DNA from 4 places in the Pantoea sp. y20 genome. Region 4 is predicted to be linked to each of the others. Evidence: predicted binding sites of a transcription regulator. Region 4 holds the regulator's gene; each other region holds the start of a gene.

What was found. Region 4 encodes PhoB, which activates phosphate uptake and scavenging genes when phosphate is short. Its sites were predicted from a motif close to CTGTCATAAAACTGNCNNAT; they were not measured.
Region 1: the regulator PhoB is predicted to act here: its motif matches at 2,317-2,336, upstream of rbsK (ribokinase).
Region 2: the regulator PhoB is predicted to act here: its motif matches at 1,652-1,671, upstream of pstS (phosphate ABC transporter substrate-binding protein PstS).
Region 3: the regulator PhoB is predicted to act here: its motif matches at 2,731-2,750, upstream of pitA (inorganic phosphate transporter PitA).

Annotation. Positions count from the first base shown of each region.
Region 1 covers NZ_CM142816.1:696,002-701,155, reverse strand. The annotation lists gene fucP (L-fucose:H+ symporter permease) at 1-1,318, opposite strand, end outside; gene rbsK (ribokinase) at 1,328-2,245, opposite strand; gene deoR (DNA-binding transcriptional repressor DeoR) at 2,606-3,376, shown strand; gene ettA (energy-dependent translational throttle protein EttA) at 3,609-5,154, shown strand, end outside.
Region 2 covers NZ_CM142816.1:4,209,884-4,215,037, forward strand. The annotation lists gene glmS (glutamine--fructose-6-phosphate transaminase (isomerizing)) at 1-1,604, shown strand, start outside; gene pstS (phosphate ABC transporter substrate-binding protein PstS) at 1,781-2,824, shown strand; gene pstC (phosphate ABC transporter permease PstC) at 2,914-3,876, shown strand; gene pstA (phosphate ABC transporter permease PstA) at 3,873-4,760, shown strand; gene pstB (phosphate ABC transporter ATP-binding protein PstB) at 4,804-5,154, shown strand, end outside.
Region 3 covers NZ_CM142816.1:3,895,323-3,900,476, forward strand. The annotation lists gene ACYAC5_RS18140 (autotransporter domain-containing protein) at 483-1,478, shown strand; gene ACYAC5_RS18145 (BaiN/RdsA family NAD(P)/FAD-dependent oxidoreductase) at 1,475-2,659, opposite strand; gene pitA (inorganic phosphate transporter PitA) at 2,902-4,401, shown strand; gene uspB (universal stress protein UspB) at 4,567-4,902, opposite strand.
Region 4 covers NZ_CM142816.1:1,045,285-1,050,438, reverse strand. The annotation lists gene ACYAC5_RS04765 (PstS family phosphate ABC transporter substrate-binding protein) at 1-72, opposite strand, end outside; gene phoR (phosphate regulon sensor histidine kinase PhoR) at 730-2,040, opposite strand; gene phoB (phosphate response regulator transcription factor PhoB) at 2,061-2,750, opposite strand; gene sbcD (exonuclease subunit SbcD) at 2,948-4,165, shown strand; gene ACYAC5_RS04745 (AAA family ATPase) at 4,162-5,154, shown strand, end outside.

The DNA of each region.
Region 1 (5,154 bases), 350 kb from region 4:
TCTCCTCAACTAAACGACCGGCTGCTTCTGCCTGTTTTTTATGACGCAGCTCGCCCCAGAAGAAGTAACCCACCCAGGCGAAGCACAGCAGCGAAACGCCGAACGCCAGCTGCATCGAGCCCAGATGATCGGAGACGAAGCCCTGAATCGCAGGAATAAAGGCAGCACCGACAATCGACATCACGATAAACGCGCCCGCCACTTCGGTGTATTTGTTATCGACGGTAGCCAGCGTTCCAGCGTAGATCGTCGCCCAGCACGGACCAAACAGCGCACTGACCAGGATGGCGGCATACACGGCGGTAAAGTTCGGCACAAACATCACATACGCCAACGCCAGAACACCCAGCAGCGAGTAGGCAATCAACACTTTTTCCGCACGGAAGCGCGTCATCAGGACGTTGGCGATAAATTTACCGATAAAGAAGCCGATGAAGCTGTAAATCATAAAGTTAGAGGCATGGCGCTCATTGACCGCGCCGAGCGTCAGCGCCAGACGAATGGTGAACGACCACACCGCCACCTGCATGCCGACATACAAGAACTGCGCCAGAATCCCGCGTTTGAAGTGACGATTCGCCGCCAGATAGCGGAAAGTTTCGCCGAGCGACGGCAACGATTTTTCACTGCTTTCCGGTTTGCAGCGCGGATAGCGGGTGAACAGAAACAGCAGCATCACTACCACCAAAACCATCACCAGATATTTGTAGGGTTCCAGCGTGTGCTCCAGCATGGTGAGACGGAACGCATGCGCCTGTTCCGCATTCATGCCGGCCAGCTGACTTTCCAGACTGTCGCCCTCCTGAAACACCAGATATTTGCCCAGCACGATGCCCATCAGTGCGCCCACCGGATAGAAAGTCTGGCTGATATTCAGGCGCAGCGTGGCGTGATCGCGATGACCAATCATCGAGCTGTAGGTGTTGGCGGCGGTTTCGAGGAAGCTCAAACCGATAGCGATGGCGAAAATCGCTGCCAGGAACATGGTGTAGGTTGCCATGTGCGACGCAGGATAGAACAGCACGCAGCCCACAATATACAGCGCCAGGCCCAATAAAATCGCCAGTTTATAGGTGGCTTTGCGGATCACCAGCGAGGCCGGAATAGCGATCAGGAAGTAGCCGCCGTAGAACGCGCTCTGCACCAGCGCGCTGGCGAAATCGCTTAACGCGAACACGCTTTTGAACTGGGTGATCAGGATGTCGTTCAGACTCGCCGCACAGCCCCACAACGGGAACAGGCACGAGAGCAAAATGAACTGGAACAGCGGCGTTTTATTCAGATAGCCATCAGATTGCTGAACAATGTTCGGTTGCATAACTCGACCTCAGTGAACGTTGAGAAAACGCTGGAAGGTTTCCGCGTCGGGATAGGAGCGCTGCGTGCCGCGACCGGTCACGCTGCAGGCGGCATAAGCCGAGGCTTGCGCCATCGCGGCCGGGATATCGCCGCTTTTCACCAACTCGTGGGCGAAGCAGCCGATAAAGGCATCGCCCGCGCCGCTGGTATCCACCGCTTTTACCGCGGTGGGGGCAACCTGATGCACGCTGTCGCCAGACATCCACAGCGAACCGCGCCCGCCCAGCGTGATGATCAGATTTTTCAGCCCGCGTTTGAGCAGCGATTGCCCCGCCAGCTTCACCTCTTCATCCGTGGTGACCGGCATGCCGGTGAGGATCTCCAACTCGGTTTCATTCGGCATGAAAAAGTCGCATTTGCAGGCGTAGTCGATATTGAGATCCGCCACCGCCGGTGCCGGATTGAGGATCACTTTGATGTCATGCTGACGGGCAAAATCAATGGCGTAATAAACAGTCTCCAGCGGGATCTCCAGCTGCAGGATGATCAACTGGCAGCTTTTCAGTGCTTCGGCGGCGGCATCGATATCGGCTGGCTTCAACTGCTGGTTGGCACCTTTGATAATCAGAATGCGGTTCTGCGACTGATCGTCGACGAAGATCGGTGCCACGCCGCTGGAGGTGCCTGGCGCGGTGGTGACGAAGCGGGTATCAACGCCTTGCTGCTGCAGATTGGCCACGGTATTCGGCGCGAACAGATCGTCGCCGACTTTACTCACCATCATCACGCTGCCGCCCATCTTCGCCGCTGCCACAGCCTGATTGGCACCTTTACCCCCGCAGCCGATGGCAAAATCGGGTGCTTCCAGCGTTTCGCCCGCTTTAGGCAGCTGATTGGTATAGGTAATGAGGTCCACCATATTTGACCCAATAACCGCAATATCCATTGTTTTCTCCCGGTGAATTTTTAGCTTTATAATGTTATTAAAATAACAATATCAGGTTAATAAAGTTAATTGTGTGATAAATTTCACACCTCGACATCCTGATAAAAAGCCGATAAACAGCCATTAATTGGTAGAAATGAATGTTATTATTCTAACAATGGAACAACATTGAGAATCAGAGCGAAGCGGCTTGAGAGCAACACGTTGGCGGCATTGCATGAGGTTTGCGGGCCGATCTCATTACAGGTAAGATTGAAAACTGGCCTGCTGGATACGTCGCAAATCATTAAAATATGTGAGATTTATCGTGATTTTTGACCAGGCCACTTCGACTTCAGGATTAATTACGCAGAGATGATCATGGAAACCCGGCGCGACGAACGTATTCACAAGTTGGCTCAGGCGCTGAAACGCACCGATAAACTGCACCTGAAAGACGCGGCGCAGCTGCTCGGCGTGTCGGAAATGACCATTCGCCGCGATCTCACCGAACCGGCTTCAACCGTGGTGCTGCTGGGCGGCTATATCGTCAGCGATCCGAAAAGCCACGCCGGACACTATTTCATCTCCGATCAGCACGGTCAGAACGCCGCACGCAAACAGCGCCTGGCGCAGGCTGCTGCGGATCTGATCAGTGAAAATGACACGGTATTTTTTGATTGCGGCACCACGCTGCCGTACATCGTAGATGCGATTCCTGACACCTTGCCGTTCACCGCCATCTGCTGCGCGATGAACACTTTCCTGGCGTTGAAAGAGAAACCGGCCTGCAACGTGATCCTGAGCGGCGGTGAGTTCCACGCCGATAACGCGCTGTTCACGCCGATTGGCGCGCACTCGATCCTCGACGATCTCTGCCCGACGCTGGCCTTTATTTCGGCGGCAGGTATCGATCAGGAACAGGGCGCCACCTGCTACAACATTAACGAGCTGGCGATGAAGCACCACGCGATGCTGCGCGCACGTCAGCGCGTGCTGGTGGCGGACAGCAGTAAATTTGGCAAAGTGCTGCCCGCGCGTATCGGTGAATTGCGCCGTTTTGATTTGCTGGTCAGCGATAGCGCACCCGAACCGGCGCTGAAGAGCTGGCTGGCACAACAGAATATTCCGCTGCGATTGCCTAAAGCTTAGAATTCCTCTGTTTCTATTACCGGGAAACAAAACCAGACCCTAAATACTTCGTGTTGCAGGAAGGCGGCAAGTGGGTTCATCCCCAGGCGCATACATTAGTATGTGACTGGGGTGGACACACGCAGCCAACGCACCTGCAGCGCGAAGTATGACGGGTATGAATAAAGGGTGAAAACAGCTAAACTTCTGTACCTAAAGTTCATAACTCACAGACCAAAAGGCTCAATACAACGTGGCTCAATTCGTCTATAGCATGCATCGCGTCGGCAAGGTCGTTCCGCCGAAGCGTCACATCCTGAAGAATATTTCTCTTAGCTTCTTCCCTGGAGCAAAAATCGGTGTACTCGGCCTGAACGGCTCGGGTAAATCGACGCTGCTGCGCATCATGGCCGGTATCGATACCGATATCGAAGGGGAAGCACGCCCACAGCCGGGCATCAATGTGGGTTATCTGCCGCAGGAACCGCAGTTGAACCCGGAGCACACCGTGCGTGAATCCGTTGAAGAAGCGGTATCCGAAGTGGTTGGCGCGCTGAAGCGCCTCGACGAAGTGTATGCGCTGTATGCCGATCCCGATGCGGATTTCGACAAGCTGGCCGCTGAACAGGGCCGTCTGGAAGAAGTGATCCAGGCGCACGATGGTCACAACCTCGATACCCAGCTGAACCGTGCCGCCGATGCGATGCGTCTGCCAGACTGGGATGCCAAAATCGCTACCCTTTCCGGTGGTGAGCGCCGCCGCGTTGCGCTGTGCCGTCTGCTGCTGGAAAAGCCAGACATGCTGCTGCTCGATGAACCGACCAACCACCTGGATGCCGAATCCGTGGCGTGGCTCGAGCGCTTCCTGCACGACTTCGAAGGGACCGTTGTGGCGATCACGCATGACCGTTACTTCCTGGATAACGTGGCTGGCTGGATTCTGGAACTGGACCGCGGTGAAGGTATTCCGTGGGAAGGTAACTACTCTTCCTGGCTGGAGCAAAAAGATCAGCGTCTGGCGCAGGAAGCTTCTTCTGAAGCGGCGCGTCGCAAATCTATCGAGAAAGAGCTGGAGTGGGTGCGTCAAGGCGCGAAAGGCCGTCAGTCGAAGGGCAAAGCCCGTCTGGCACGCTTTGAAGAGTTGAACAACACCGATTACCAGAAGCGTAACGAAACCAACGAACTCTTCATTCCACCTGGCGCTCGCCTTGGCGACAAAGTGCTGGAAGTGACCAACCTGAAGAAATCGTATGGCGATCGCGTGCTGATCGACGATCTGACCTTCTCTGTACCGAAAGGCGCGATTGTCGGCATCATCGGCCCGAACGGCGCGGGTAAATCTACGCTGTTCCGCATGATGTCAGGCCAGGAGCAACCCGATTCCGGCACCATCGAGCTGGGCGAAACCGTCAAGCTGGCGTCGGTTGATCAGTTCCGTGACGCGATGGACAATTCCAAAACCGTGTTTGAAGAAGTGTCTGGCGGTCAGGACATTATGCGCGTTGGCAACACCGAGATGCCAAGCCGTGCCTACGTTGGTCGCTTCAACTTCAAAGGCACCGATCAGGGCAAACGCGTGGGCGAGCTGTCAGGGGGTGAGCGCGGTCGTCTGCACCTCGCCAAGCTGCTGCAAGTCGGCGGCAACCTGCTGCTGCTCGATGAACCAACCAACGACCTCGACATCGAAACTCTGCGCGCGCTGGAAAACGCCCTGCTGGAATTCCCGGGCTGTGCCATGGTGATCTCGCATGACCGTTGGTTCCTGGACCGTATCGCCACCCACATCATCGATTATCAGG
Region 2 (5,154 bases), 1.1 Mb from region 4:
CGACACACGGTGAACCGTCGGAGGCCAATGCGCATCCGCACGTTTCTGAGCACATCATCATCGTGCACAACGGCATCATTGAAAACCATGAGCCGCTGCGCGCGCAGTTGCTTGAGCGCGGCTATCACTTTGCCTCAGAAACCGACACCGAAGTGGTGGCGCATCTGGTGCATTGGGAGCAGAAGCAGGGCGGCACGCTGCGTGAAGTGGTGCTGCGCGTCATTCCGCAGCTGCGCGGTGCGTATGGCATGGTGATCATGGACAGCCGCGATCCTTCGCTGCTGGTGGCGGCGCGCTCCGGCAGTCCGCTGGTGATTGGCCGTGGCGTGGGCGAAAACTTTATCGCTTCCGATCAGCTGGCACTGCTGCCGGTGACGCGTCGCTTCATCTATCTGGAAGAGGGCGATATTGCCGAGATCACCCGCCGCGAAGTCACCATCATCGATCGTGACGGTAAAACGGCTAAGCGCGCTGAAATCGAATCGACCGCTCAGTACGATGCCGGCGACAAAGGCATCTATCGTCATTACATGCAGAAAGAGATTTACGAGCAGCCGAACGCGATCAAAAACACCATCACCGGTCGTTTTAATCACGGCGAAGTCGATCTTAGCGAGCTGGGCCCGGATGCTGAGACGCTGTTGAGCCAGGTCGAACATATTCAGATCATTGCCTGCGGTACGTCATATAACTCCGGCATGGTTTCGCGTTACTGGTTTGAGTCGCTGGCTAACCTGCCTTGTGATGTGGAAATTGCTTCAGAATTCCGTTATCGCAAATCTGCAGTGCGTAAAAATAGCCTGCTGATCACGCTGTCACAATCGGGTGAAACCGCCGATACGCTGGCGGCGCTGCGCCTGTCGAAAGAGCTGGGTTATCTCGGTTCGCTGGCCATCTGTAATGTGGCCGGTTCATCGCTGGTGCGTGAATCCGATTTAGCGCTGATGACCAAAGCCGGCACTGAAATTGGCGTGGCATCCACCAAAGCCTTCACCACGCAGCTGGCAGTATTGCTGATGCTGGTGGCGAAACTCGGTCGTCTGCACGGCATGAAAGCCGAAACCGAGCACGAGATTGTGCACGCGCTGCAGGCCTTGCCGAGCCGCATCGAACAGATGCTGGCGCAGGACAAAGTAATCGAAAACCTGGCGGAAGGTTTCTCTGATAAGCATCACGCGCTGTTCCTTGGCCGTGGCGATCAGTATCCGATCGCGATGGAAGGCGCGCTGAAGCTGAAAGAGATCTCCTATATCCACGCCGAAGCCTATGCGGCGGGCGAGCTGAAGCACGGCCCGCTGGCGCTGATTGATGCGGATATGCCAGTGATCGTGGTCGCGCCCAACAACGAACTGCTGGAGAAGCTGAAATCCAATATTGAAGAGGTACGCGCGCGCGGCGGTTTGCTGTATGTGTTTGCCGATCAGGATGCCGGTTTCAGCGACAGCGATGGCATGAAAATCATCTCCCTGCCGCACGTAGAAGAGGTGATTGCACCGATCTTCTACACCGTGCCGTTACAGCTGCTCTCATACCATGTGGCGCTGATTAAAGGTACCGATGTTGACCAGCCGCGTAACCTGGCTAAATCGGTTACCGTTGAATAATCAGTAACAAGAGTGGGCCCGCAATGGGCCCGCTTCATTTCTGTACGCTGTCATATAACTGTCACATTTCGTACATTTCACTGTCATCAAACTGTCCTATTTTCCCTCCAGCAGCAATCACTGACTCCTACTAAAAAGGCATTGAGCCTGATTTTTTTGAATCCCCTGGAGGGAACATGACACTGATGCGTAGCACCGTAGCCCGAATCCTCGCCGCCACCTTCGCAGTAAGCGCGGTTTCTGCTTTTGCAGCCACCGATCTGACGGGCGCAGGCGGGACATTCCCGGCGCCGGTTTATGCCAAGTGGGCAGCCGAGTACCAGCAAGCCACCGGTAGCAAAATCAACTATCAGGGTATTGGTTCTTCCGGCGGCGTGAAGCAAATCATCGCGAAAACCGTCGATTTCGGTGCGTCTGATGCGCCAATGAAAGAAGAAGATCTGCAGAAAAACGGCCTGTTCCAGTTCCCTACCGTCATTGGTGGTGTGGTGCTGGCGGTTAACATCCCAGGTGTGAAATCCGGTGAACTGACTCTTGACGGTAAAACCGTGGGCGACATCTACCTCGGTACCATCAAAAAGTGGAACGACCCGGCGATCACTAAACTGAACCCAGGCGTGAAACTGCCAGATTCCAACATCAACGTGGTTCGCCGCGCTGACGGTTCCGGTACTTCTTTCGTCTTCACCAGCTACCTGGCAAAAGTGAACGAAGAGTGGAACAGCAAAATTGGTAAAGGTAACACCGTTAACTGGCCAACCGGACTGGGCGGTAAAGGTAACGACGGCGTGGCCGCGTTTGTACAGCGTCTGCCGGGTTCAATTGGCTATGTGGAATACGCTTACGCCAAGCAGAACAACCTGACCTACACCAAACTGGTTGATGCCGACGGTAAAGCGGTCGCACCAAGTGAAGAGAGCTTTGCTAACGCCGCGAAAGGCGCAGACTGGAGCAAAACCTTTGCTCAGGATCTGACCTTCCAGAAAGGCAACGATGCATGGCCGATCACCTCAACCACCTTCATCCTGATCTACAAAGATCAGGCGAATGCGGAGAAAGGTAGCGAAGTGCTGAAGTTCTTCGACTGGGCTTACAAAGGTGGCAGCAAAACCGCAACCGACCTGGATTACGCCGCGCTGCCAGAAAGCGTAGCTAACCAGATTCGTGCAGCGTGGAAAGCGAACATCAAAGATAGCTCCGGTAAAGCGCTGTACCAGTAACAGATTGACCTGGCCAGCCGAGACGGTTGGCCAACCCCAATGGGCGGCCTGCGTGCCGCCCTGACATCCCCCTGAGAACAGAGAATTCTATGGCTGCCACTAAGCCGACGTTCAAAGCCCCCGGTAAACAAGGCGACATGATTTTCGGCGCGCTGGTGAAGCTATCCGCGCTTATCGTGTTGCTGTTGATGGGCGGCATTATCGTCTCCCTGATTTTCTCCTCCTGGCCAAGCATCCAAAAATTTGGTTTCTCTTTCCTGTGGAACAAAACCTGGGATGCGCCAAACGAACAATTTGGTGCGCTGGTACCGATTTACGGCACCCTCGTCACCTCGATTATTGCCTTGATCATTGCCGTGCCGGTGAGCTTCGGCATCGCGCTGTTCCTGACCGAACTGGCGCCTGGCTGGCTGCGTCGCCCGCTGGGCACCGCCATTGAGCTGCTGGCGGCGATCCCCAGCATCGTGTACGGCATGTGGGGCCTGTTTGTTTTCGCGCCGCTGTTCGCCGAATATTTCCAGACGCCAGTTGGCAACGTGATGGCGAATATCCCGATTGTCGGCACGCTATTCTCGGGCCCGGCATTCGGTATCGGTATTCTGGCGGCGGGCGTGATTCTCGCCATCATGATCATTCCGTACATCGCCTCGGTGATGCGCGACGTATTTGAACAAACGCCGGTGATGATGAAAGAGTCGGCTTACGGCATCGGCTGCACCACGTGGGAAGTGATCTGGCGCATCGTGCTGCCGTTCACCAAAAACGGCGTGATCGGCGGCGTGATGCTTGGCTTGGGCCGCGCGTTGGGTGAAACCATGGCGGTGACCTTTATCATCGGTAACACCTACCAGCTCGACAGCGCCTCGCTGTTTATGCCGGGCAACAGCATCACCTCCGCGCTGGCCAACGAATTCGCCGAAGCGGAATCCGGTGTCCACGTTGCGGCTCTGATGGAGCTGGGTCTGATTCTGTTCGTGATTACCTTTATCGTGCTGGCGATCTCCAAACTGATGATCCTGCGTCTGGCGAAGAGTGAAGGAGCCCGTTCATGACCGCTATTGAAGTTCAGGCTCGCGCTGAGCTGGAAGCCTCGCGCCGCAAAATGCAGGCATGGCGCAGTACTAAAAATAAAATTGCCCTGACGCTGTCGCTGATGACCATGGCATTCGGTCTGTTCTGGCTGGTGTGGATTCTGTTCACCACCGTTACGCGCGGCGTTGATGGGTTGAGCTGGGAGCTGTTTACCGAATCGACACCGCCGCCCAACACCGCAGGCGGTGGTTTAGCCAATGCCTTACTCGGCAGCGGTTTACTGATTTTCTGGTCAACGATCATCGGAACGCCGCTCGGCATCATGGCTGGGATTTATCTGGCGGAATATGGCCGTAAACACTGGCTGGCGGAAGTGATTCGCTTCATCAACGACATTCTGCTGTCAGCACCGTCGATTGTGGTGGGCCTGTTCGTTTACACCATTGTGGTATCGCAGATGCAGCACTTCTCCGGTTGGGCGGGCGTAGTAGCGCTGGCGCTGCTGCAAATCCCGATTGTGATTCGTACCTCCGAAAATATGCTGCGTCTGGTACCCGACAGCATGCGTGAAGCGGCTTATGCGCTGGGTACGCCGAAGTGGAAGATGATTTCGGCGATTACGCTGAAAGCCTCGGTTTCCGGCATCATCACCGGTGTGCTGTTGGCCGTGGCGCGTATCGCCGGTGAAACCGCACCGCTGCTGTTTACTGCGCTGTCGAACCAGTTCTGGAGCACCGACATGATGCAGCCGATCGCTAACCTGCCGGTCACCATCTTTAAATTCGCCATGAGCCCGTTTGCCGAGTGGCAAAGCCTGGCGTGGGCGGGTGTGCTGATTATTACCGTGTGCGTGCTGCTGCTGAACATTGTGGCGCGTGTGGTTTTCGCCAAGGGCAAACACTAATTTCCCAGCGCGGCTTCGGCGGCGCTGCTTATGAGAGACGAGAATGAGTAACGTGACTTCATCAGCCGGTAAAATTCAGGTCCGTAATCTGAACTTCTATTACGGTAAGTTTCACGCGCTGAAAAACATCAATCTGGATATCACCAAAAACCAGGTGACCGCGTTTATCGGCCCATCGGGCTGCGGTAAATCCACTTTGCTGCGCACCTTCAACAAAATGTACTCGCTCTATCCGGAGCAGCGTGCTGAAGGTGACATCCTGCTGGATGGCGATAACATTCTGGCTTCCAATCAGGATATCGCCCTGCTGCGCGCCCGCGTCGGTATGGTGTTCCAGAAGCCTACGCCATTCCCGATGTCGATTTATGACAACATCGCCTTCGGCGTGCGGCTG
Region 3 (5,154 bases), 1.4 Mb from region 4:
ACGTAACCAGTTAACTGTGATCAGCTGCCGAGCGATTCATTTTGCCCGTCAAAACAAGACAGGTCTTAAATAGCTCGACTAACAGGTCACTATAAGTTGCAAACCCTTTCGCCATAAATCGACCAGATACGATGAACCTGACTCAGCTGACGCTGGCTATCGGTGCACTTTGTAGCTTCGAGCCGTTATATGCTAAAGAGATAAAACCCTTTTCTTCAGACATTCCACCGCTTCCTGTAACCCCCCTTTCTCACTCATCAACCGAAGCGGTTTTAGCGCCTTTATCCGAGCATCCCCACTCCGATTCGCTGTTGCATAACGTTAAACATGCAGCCGCTGACAGCTTAAAAATGGTGGGGAAATTTTTCGCACGAAACAGCTGGTATGATGATTTCAATCCGGCGGCTAATCGCCCGCATATTCAGGGAAAGCTTGCCGGTAGCAGGCCCCATTTATTTTGGTTTTACCGGCTGCAGAGCTCGATGATTGCTCCGCTTCCACCCGATCCGGATCTGATCGACCCCGTGCTCGATGGCAATCCACCTCCCCCGCCGCCGCCCTCCGTGCCAGGACCTAAGCCACAAATCCCAGCTTATGCCGCTCTGCCTGCCGCACTCTTTGGTATGGATGAAAATCTGCAAGCACGCTTTATCTATGATGCACAACTTGCAGGTCGGGATGGTCGCCATGACCTGTTCATTTCGGGTTTTAGCGTTGATGAGCGCTATCGCAGCGAAGCCAATCACAACCAGAGTGAAAACCGCTATTACGGCTGGCTGGTAGGCTTACGTGGATTACTGACGGAAGATGAGCAACGACAGCTGGCACTGAGTGTGGCGATCAGTAAAGGTCACTTCACTCTGGAGCCCTCACAGTCCAGCGGCAACAGCCACGGGCAGGTTGATACTCAAGGTATCAATGCCATGTTGAGCTGGCAGCCACAGCATGGCCTGCAACTGGCTCTGCCGATTAGCGTCGGTCACTATCGCGGCAATATAAGCAGTGATGAAAAAGATAAGGTGGCGCAGGTAAAAGCCCGCAGCGCCAATATCGGTATGGATGTTGGCTGGCGCTGGCAGCAGGGTTCACATGCGTTCACCCCAGTGCTGGGCGCCACCATGCAATGGGCACGCATCAAGGATATTCATGACAACGACAATCTACATATTGGTTATTCACAGCAAAAACAGCTGCAGTTCTCTGGCGGTATGAAATATGACTTCAGACCAACAGATAGCCTGAAATTTGGCCTTGAAACACGCTATGTGCAGTACAGCGGCCATGCGGGCAATGTTGCGGTAGATAAAGATAATCTGCGTACTGGCCGAGGCGGTAAGCACCTGCAATATAGCGGCGACGTTGGCTGGCAACTGACTGAGAATGTTCAGCTTAATAGCCAGCTTAAGTGGCAACATCGCCTAAGTCAGGAAGGTGCCAGCAACTGGCAGACACAACTGGGTGTAAAGATTACCTTTTAAAGCGCCTGCGCGCACGCCCAGGCCGAGCTCCACGCCCACTGGAAGTTGTAGCCGCCCAGCCAACCGGTAACGTCCACCACTTCGCCGATAAAGAACAAACCTGGCACATCGCGCGCTTCCATGGTTTTTGACGACAGTTGGGTGGTATCGACGCCGCCTAGCGTCACTTCTGCGGTGCGATAGCCTTCGGTGCCGTTTGGCTGCACGCGCCATTGATGCAGCGTGCTGACCAGTTCGCCCTGCTGCTTGCTGTTAAGCTGCTTCAGCGTGACGTCAGGAATCTGCTTTAGCTCCTGCAGCACTTCCACCAACCGTTTTGGCAGAATTTTCGCCAGACTGTTTTTCAGGCTGAGATTGGGATGCGCTTCGCGCTGCACATGAATGAAATCATCCAGCGAAGTGGCAGGTGACAAATCAATGGTGACGAATTCACCCGGCTGCCAGTAGCTGGAGATTTGCAGCACGGCGGGCCCCGATAAGCCGCGATGGGTAAACAGCATCGCTTCTTTAAATAAGGTGCCGTCCTGCGCGGTGATGGTGGTGGGCAGCGCGACGCCCGACAGCGTGTTGAGCTGTTCCAGCAGCGGTTTATGCAGCGTGAACGGCACCAATGCCGCACGCGTCGGGAACACTTTCAGGCCGAACTGTTCCGCCACTTTATAGCCAAACGGCGTGGCGCCGAGGCCTGGCATCGAGAGCCCGCCGCTGGCGATCACCAGTTTTTCTGCCTGCACCGATGTGCCGTTCAGCTGCAAGGTATAACCGTTATCGTCGCGCTCAACGCTCAGCACTTCACTGCGCAGGCGCAGCGTCACCTGGCCGGCATCACACTCTTTCAACAGCAGATCGACAATCTGCTGTGCGGAGTCATCGCAGAATAATTGCCCGAGCGTTTTCTCGTGATACGCAATGCCGTGGCGATTGACCAGATCGATGAAATCCCACTGGTTGTAGCGCGCCAGCGCCGATTTGCAGAAATGCGGATTGTGCGACAGATACGCCGCCGGTTCGGTGTGCATGTTGGTGAAGTTGCAGCGACCGCCGCCCGACATCAAAATCTTGCGACCGGCTTTTTTGCCGTTATCCAGCAGCAATACGCGGCGACCCAATTGCCCTGCCTGCGCAGCGCAGAACATGCCGGCTGCGCCTGCACCAATAATGATAACGTCAAACTTTTCCACTGCTTTTATCCGCCTTGCTCGAAAGGCGCTGATTGTAGGGATTTGCGGCTTTTAGCGCCAGCTTCAAAAAAATGCCGTAAATGTGTCATAATGTAACTTACTAATTTTAAGCTGTTTTCAGCTAAATCTATACGCTGCATTACAATTTTAAGACAATAAAGAGCTATATTTTTCTTTCATATCGCGCACGTTGTCGCAGATAATGCGCCGCGTTCATGTCCTCCCAAAATGGCGTAACGTTTATGCTACATCTGTTTGCTGGTCTCGACCTCAGTACCAGCCTGTTACTGATTCTTGCTCTGCTGTTTGTATTGTTTTACGAAGCAATCAACGGTTTTCACGACACTGCTAACGCGGTCGCGACTGTCATTTATACCCGTGCGATGCGGGCGCAACTGGCGGTTGTCATGGCGGGTGTTTTCAACTTCTTAGGTGTTTTGCTTGGTGGATTGAGCGTGGCGTATGCCATCGTTCACATGCTTCCGACCGATTTACTGTTGAATGTCGGTTCGGCTCACGGACTCGCCATGGTCTTCTCCATGCTGCTGGCCGCGATTATCTGGAACCTTGGCACCTGGTATTTGGGTTTGCCGGCGTCCAGTTCTCACACATTGATTGGCGCCATCATCGGTATTGGTCTCACCAACGCCCTGATGACCGGCACCTCGGTGGTTGACGCGCTCAACCTGCCGAAAGTCATCAATATCTTCATGTCCCTGATTCTTTCGCCGATTGTAGGTCTGGTGATTGCAGGCGGTCTGATCTTTATCCTGCGTCGCTACTGGAGCGGAACCACCAAGCGTTCACGCATCCACATGACGCCTGCTGACCGTGAAAAGATTGATGGCAAGAAAAAGCCCCCGTTCTGGACGCGCATTGCCCTGATCGTTTCCGCGATTGGCGTGAGCTACTCACACGGCGCTAACGATGGTCAGAAAGGCATTGGCCTGATTATGCTGGTGCTGATCGGCGTTGCGCCGGCTGGTTTTGTGGTGAACCTGAATGCGTCGGGTTATGACATCACCCGCACGCGCGATGCCGTAAACCATCTGGAGCAGTATTATCAGCAGCACAACGAATCACTGACGCACATGGTGCAGATGGCGCCGCCTGTGGTGCCAACGCCAGATGAATCGCTTGGCGGTCCGCAGGAGTTCCATTGCGACAGCAGCCGTGCGCTGCAGGCTATCGATCGTGCGCAGCTGCTGCTGAACAATCTGCAGAGCTACGATCAGCTGACGGTTGATCAACGCAGCCAGATGCGTCGCCTGCTGCTGTGCGTTTCCGATACCGTAGATAAAGTGGCCAAGCTGCCGGAAACCAGCGCGGACGATAAGCGCTTCCTCAACAAGCTGAAAAGCGATTTGCTGGGCACCGTTGAGTACGCACCGATCTGGATTATTGTGGCTGTGGCGCTGGCGCTGGGCATCGGCACCATGATTGGCTGGCGTCGTGTTGCCACCACCATTGGTGAGAAAATCGGTAAGAAAGGCATGACGTATGCGCAAGGGATGTCGGCGCAGGTGACGGCCGCGGTATCGATTGGCGTGGCCAGTTACACCGGTATGCCCGTTTCTACCACGCACATTCTGTCGTCGTCGGTGGCCGGTACCATGCTGGTCGATGGCGGTGGATTGCAGAGTCGCACCATCAAAAATATCGCTATGGCGTGGGTGTTCACCTTGCCGGTGTGTATTTTGCTGTCGGGTTCGCTCTACTGGATTGCACTGAAACTGATCTGATGGATACCCTAAATAATTCGGATGACAGCAAGGCGGCAAGTGAGTGAATCCTCAGGAGCTTACTCAAGTAAGTGACTGAGGTGAACTCGCGCAGCTAACGCGGCTGTGATTCGAAGTATGACGGGTATGAGGGCGACGCGATGTCGCCCTTTTTATTGCCCTTTTTTATTGCCAGATAGCCATCGCAATCAAACTCACCACCACCAAAAAGCAGAGCCCGCTGGTCAGCACAAACTGCCCGCGCACGCGCTCACAGCGGCGAATGAACTCGTCGTCATGATGATCGTGATAGCGCTTCTCCCAGATATAGCGCACCAGCCGCACCTGCTTACTCGGCTGCCCGTGCGACGTGAAGAAACCCGCACCATCCACGTATTGATATAACAGCGGATCGCAACCGCGCAAAACGGCTAAAAGTGAGCGCAAAGAAGAGAAATAGCGCGCCATATTCACCAGACAAACCACACACAGAGCCCAAAAAAGCGCGATAGTGCTGATCATGTTCCCCTCCCGGCTGGAGCCGCAACGACGTCGAACGCAGCGGGGAATTGCTGTAGACGCCGCACGGGAAATAAACCAGCCATTGAATGATGTCGATTGCATTGTTGTTATGCGAACCTGAGTGCGCAACGCATATGGCAGTGGCACTTATTTTCAGTGTAGGAGATCTGTTGAATTTTTTTCCAGCGATGATTTTCGTTCAGGGCGAGTGAAAAAGCCGATAACGCTTGATCTTCCTCACAAGCGAACTTG
Region 4 (5,154 bases):
GGTTAGCATGGTTTGTTGGCCGTGTGCCAAAGCAGAGCAAAGCAGCAAGAGGGAGATCAACAGCGATTTCATTGGCGATTCCGCAATTCAGTAAGACGCCTATTCTGGAGCGGTGCGATTTATCACGCAATACATTGCGTATGGGTTGTTAATGAGGCGGGAATTGGTCTCCATGAATGGCGTAATGCTTGTCAGTTAAACCAACGACGAGTGCGCAGGCCGGTGTCACTTTTGGTCCGGCGGTCCTCGCGCCGCTTACGCGGTACCTTCACTTCGCTCGTCTGCCTGACGGACCGGCGGAGACGGGACTTCCTTGTCCCGGCTCCGCCTTTCGCCCGCGTCCTGCGGGCTCTCCTGGCTTCCTCGCTTCGTTCAGCGCTGCGGATTGCCAGGCCAAAAGTGCCCCCGGCCTGCTCATAAGCTTCAGTGCGTGTTGTTGAAAAGGACTCATTCGCTTCAGGCGCTGGCGCGTCTGCTGCGGCAAAAGGGCCATTCGCAGCGCTGAGGCTTTTACGTTGGGCCAGGAGCCTCGCGCATGGATGCGCGAGGCAGTTCGGGGTCGGCCAGGGAAGGCCGATCCGCGAACGGTCCGTCGGCACAACGTGGAAGCCGAAGGTACCGCGCTAGCGGCGCGAGGACGGCCCGTGACGCAGCAGATGTGTCAGCGCCCGCACCAAAAAGGCTTTATTAACTGATAAGTATGGCGCCATGAATAGCGATCCTACGACCTTAATTAACCCGCTCTTGCATCACGTTAGCCACAATCAAGCGTGGCGGCAGCAGGAAGCTGAAACAGGTTTCCTGATGCGGCACGCTGGTGATCTCCAGCCGCGCGTTGTGATGTCCCAACGCATGCTTCACGATCGCCAGCCCCAATCCGCTGCCGCCGGTGGCGCGCGAACGCGCTTTATCCACGCGATAGAAACGCTCGGTGAGGCGCGGCAGATGCTGCTCGCTAATGCCCGGCCCGTCATCGCACACCTTAAACTGCGCGCCTTGTTTAGTGCGCAGCCAACTGATGTCGATGCGCGTGCCATCGGGCGTGTGATTCACCGCGTTGTAGACCAGATTGGAAATGGCGCTACGTAGCTGCTCATCATTGCCGAACACTTTCAGATGCGGATCGGTATGGAAATGGATGGTGTGACGTCCCTGACTCAGCGTTTCCGCTTCACGCTGCAACAGCATCAGCATGCCCGGCACATCCACCGTCTCTTTGAGATCGATGGCCGGCGCCGCTTCGATACGCGACAAGGTCAACAACTGCTTCACCAGGCTGTCCATGCGGCGCGTCTGCTCTTGCATGGTATGCAACGCCTTGCTGCGCGTGCGCTCGTTCATCACCGAGTCGTCCATCATTTCCAGATAACCCTGCAATACCGTTAACGGCGTGCGCAGTTCATGACTGACGTTAGCAAAAAAGTTGCGTCGCGCGCCTTCCAACTGGTGCATCTGGGTGACATCACGCGCCACCATCAGCCACTGACCTTCGCTGTAAGGCATCACGCGGAATTCCATATGATGCTGATTATTGAGGATCTGCGTCAGCGGCATGTCGAACTTGCGCTGGCGGATATAGCGGGAAAATTCAGGATAACGCAGCAAATTGAGGATGTTCTGGCCGTTATCTTCCGGCCAGCGCAAGCCAAGGTGCTGCTGCGCCAGGCCGTTGCACCAGAAAATAGTGCCCTCTTCGGTGGTCAGCACCACCGCATCCGGCAGCGATTCTGCTCCGCTGCGGAAACGTTTGATCAGATTGCCCAGCTCGCGCCGCCGCCGCCGGTTGCGCAATTGCATCTGGTACAGGCCATAAAACAGCGGTTCCCAGCTGCCGCGTCCGGTGGGCGGCGTCATTGAACGATCGACCCACAGCCAGTGCGACAGACGCATCAGATTTCTGAAGTGCCAGAACATCACGCCGGTCACCGCAATCAGCAGCAGCCACGGCAGATATCCGAACAACAGACCCAACACCAGCGCAGGTAAACAGACCAGCGCCAGCTCGGTCAACAATCTCTTCCAGGAGAGTCGTTCCAGCACGGTAAACACTCCGTTTACGTTTAATAGCGGGCAGAGAAACGATACCCTGTTCCGCGCACGGTTTGAACCATGCGATCGTGGCCGGTTAATTCCAGTGCTTTACGTAAACGGCGAATATGCACATCGACGGTGCGATCTTCGACATACACATTGGTGCCCCAAACATGGTTCAGCAGCTGTTCGCGGCTGTACACGCGTTCCGGGTGGGTCATAAAGAAGTGCAGCAATTTATACTCGGTCGGCCCCATCTCCAGCGGCGTGGTTTCCGACATCACACGATGTGAGGAAGGATCAAGGCTCAGGCCCTGCATCTCAATCACCTCTTCCACCGCCATCGGTGAAATACGGCGCATCACCGCTTTGATACGCGCCATCAGCTCTTTCGGTGAGAATGGCTTGGTGATGTAATCATCCGCGCCCACTTCCAGACCGCGCACGCGATCTTCCTCTTCACCGCGCGCCGTCAGCATCATCACCGGAATGTCGCGCGTCATGGCTTCGCGCTTCAAATGCTTAATAAACTGAATCCCGCTGCCGCCGGGCAACATCCAGTCCAGCAGAATCAAATCAGGCCAGGGTTCGATCAGCTTACCAATCGCGCTGTCATAATCTTCCGCCTCAATAGGCTGGTAATCATTCTGTTCCAGCACGAAACATAACATTTCACGGATGGGAGCTTCGTCTTCCACAACCAAAATGCGCTTAGCCATTGTAACTCCTGCTAGTGTGACACCGTGTCACTGGGATTTGCGGCGCCATTATGCGTCAGTTTTGTGACACTTTTATGAAAACACCGCCCTAAGATAGATAGATAAAAAACAGAAATGTCACAATAAAATTCTGCTTTTTTTCTTTGTGATCTTAAGTGGTTATAATTCGTCTTCGCTAAATAGAGCACGGAGCAAACATGCGCATCATTCACACCGCTGACTGGCATCTCGGTCAGTTCTTTTACAGCAAAAGTCGCGCGCGGGAACATCAGGCGTTTCTCGACTGGCTGCTGGATCAGATTGTGCAGCATCAGGTGGATGCGCTGATTATCGCCGGCGACCTGTTTGATACCGGTTCGCCGCCGAGCTACGCGCGTGAAATGTTTAACCGTTTTGTGGTGGCGCTGCAGCCAAGCGGCTGTCAATTGGTGGTGCTGGCGGGCAATCACGACTCGGTGGCGACGCTGAATGAATCGCGCGAGCTGCTGGCCTGCCTGAATACGCAGGTGATAACCAGCGCCACGCCGCAGGGCGAACAGCAGGTATTAACCCTGAAGCAGCGCGACGGCGCGCCGGGCGCGCTGCTGTGCGCCATTCCTTATCTGCGTCCGCGCGACATTCTGCGTAGCCAGGCTGGCCAATCCGGCCGCGAGAAGCAGATCTCGCTGCTGGAGGCGATCGAGCAGCATTATCAGCACTGCTTTGCTGCCGCGCAGGCGCAGTGCGATGCGCAGGACGTTACGCTGCCGATCATCGCCACCGGTCATCTCACCACTGTTGGCGTGACTAAAAGCGATTCGGTGCGCGACATCTATATCGGTACGCTGGATGCCTTCCCGGCGCAGGCGTTTCCGCACGCCGATTACATCGCGCTCGGTCACATCCATCGCGCCCAGCGCATCGCCAACAGCGAGCACATTCGTTACAGCGGTTCGCCGATTCCGCTCAGTTTTGATGAGCTTGGCCGCGAGAAAAGCGTCTTCCTGCTGGAATTCAGCACCACGCTCGATACCGTTACGCCGCTAACCATCCCGCACTTCCAGCCGATGCAGATGCTGAAAGGCTCGATGGCGGAGATTGAACATCAGCTGGCGCAGTTCAGCGCGAGCGCCAGCGAACAGCCAGTCTGGCTGGATATTGAGATCACCACGCAGGAATATCTCAGCGATCTGCAACGTCGCATTGAAGCGCTCACCGAAAATCTGCCGGTCGAAGTGCTGCTGGTGCGCCGCAGCCGCGAACAGCGGCAGCGCAGCCTCGAACGGCTGGAGAACGAAACCCTGAGCGAACTAAAAGTGGAAGACGTGTTTGCTCGCCGACTGGCGCAGGAAGATCAGCTGGATGCCGGGCAGGCCGAGCAGTTAACGCAGCTGTTCCGCACCCAGCTTGCCGCGCTGGAGAATCCATCCGCATGAAAATTTTGACGCTACGTTTTAAGAACCTCAATGCGCTGCGCGGCGAATGGTTTATCGATTTCCGTCGTGAGCCCTTTGCCAGCAACGGCTTGTTTGCCATTACCGGCGCCACTGGCGCGGGCAAAACCACCTTACTCGATGCGATTTGCCTGGCGCTCTATCATCAGACGCCGCGCCTCGGCACGCTGTCGCAAACCCAGAACGAGCTGATCACCCGCGACACCGCCGAGTGTCTGGCGGAAGTGGAGTTTGAGATCAAAGGCGAAGCCTGGCGCGCCTTCTGGAGCCAGAACCGCGCGCGCGGCCAAGCCGACGGTAAGCTGCAGGCACCGCGCGTCGAGCTGGCGCGCGTCGCTGATAATCAGATCATCGCCGATAAAGTTGGCGACAAGCTAAAAGCGATTGAGACCCTGTCGGGGCTCGATTTCGCCCGCTTTACCCGCTCAATGATGCTGTCGCAAGGCCAGTTTGCCGCCTTCCTGAATGCCAAACCCGGCGAACGCGCCGAGCTGCTGGAAGAGCTGACCGGCACCGAAATCTACGGACAAATCTCGGTGCAGATCTATGAACGCTGGCGCACCGCGCGCAGCGAGCTGGATACGCTGCGCGCCCGCGCCGGTGGCATGTCGCTGCTGGATGAAGCACGCCGGGCAGAATTGACGCAGCAGTTGGCAGAACTTGGTGCGCAGGAGAAAATTCTCAGCGAACAGCTAACGCTGGCGCAGCATCAGCAGCAATGGCTGGTGCAGCAGCAACAGCTAACCCAAGAGCAGCAGCAGGCCGAACAGACGCTGCTTGCCGCGCAACAGGCCTGGCAGCAGGCGGATGGCGATCGTCAGCGGCTGGCGCGCGCCGAACCGGCAGAAAAACTGCGCGAGAAATTGCAGCAGCGCGAACAGTTGCAGGGCGATCTGCGCGCGCTGAAACAGCAATCGCAGCAGCTGCAGGCGCAACGGCAGCAAGCCAAAACCGCGCTGCAACAGGGCGAA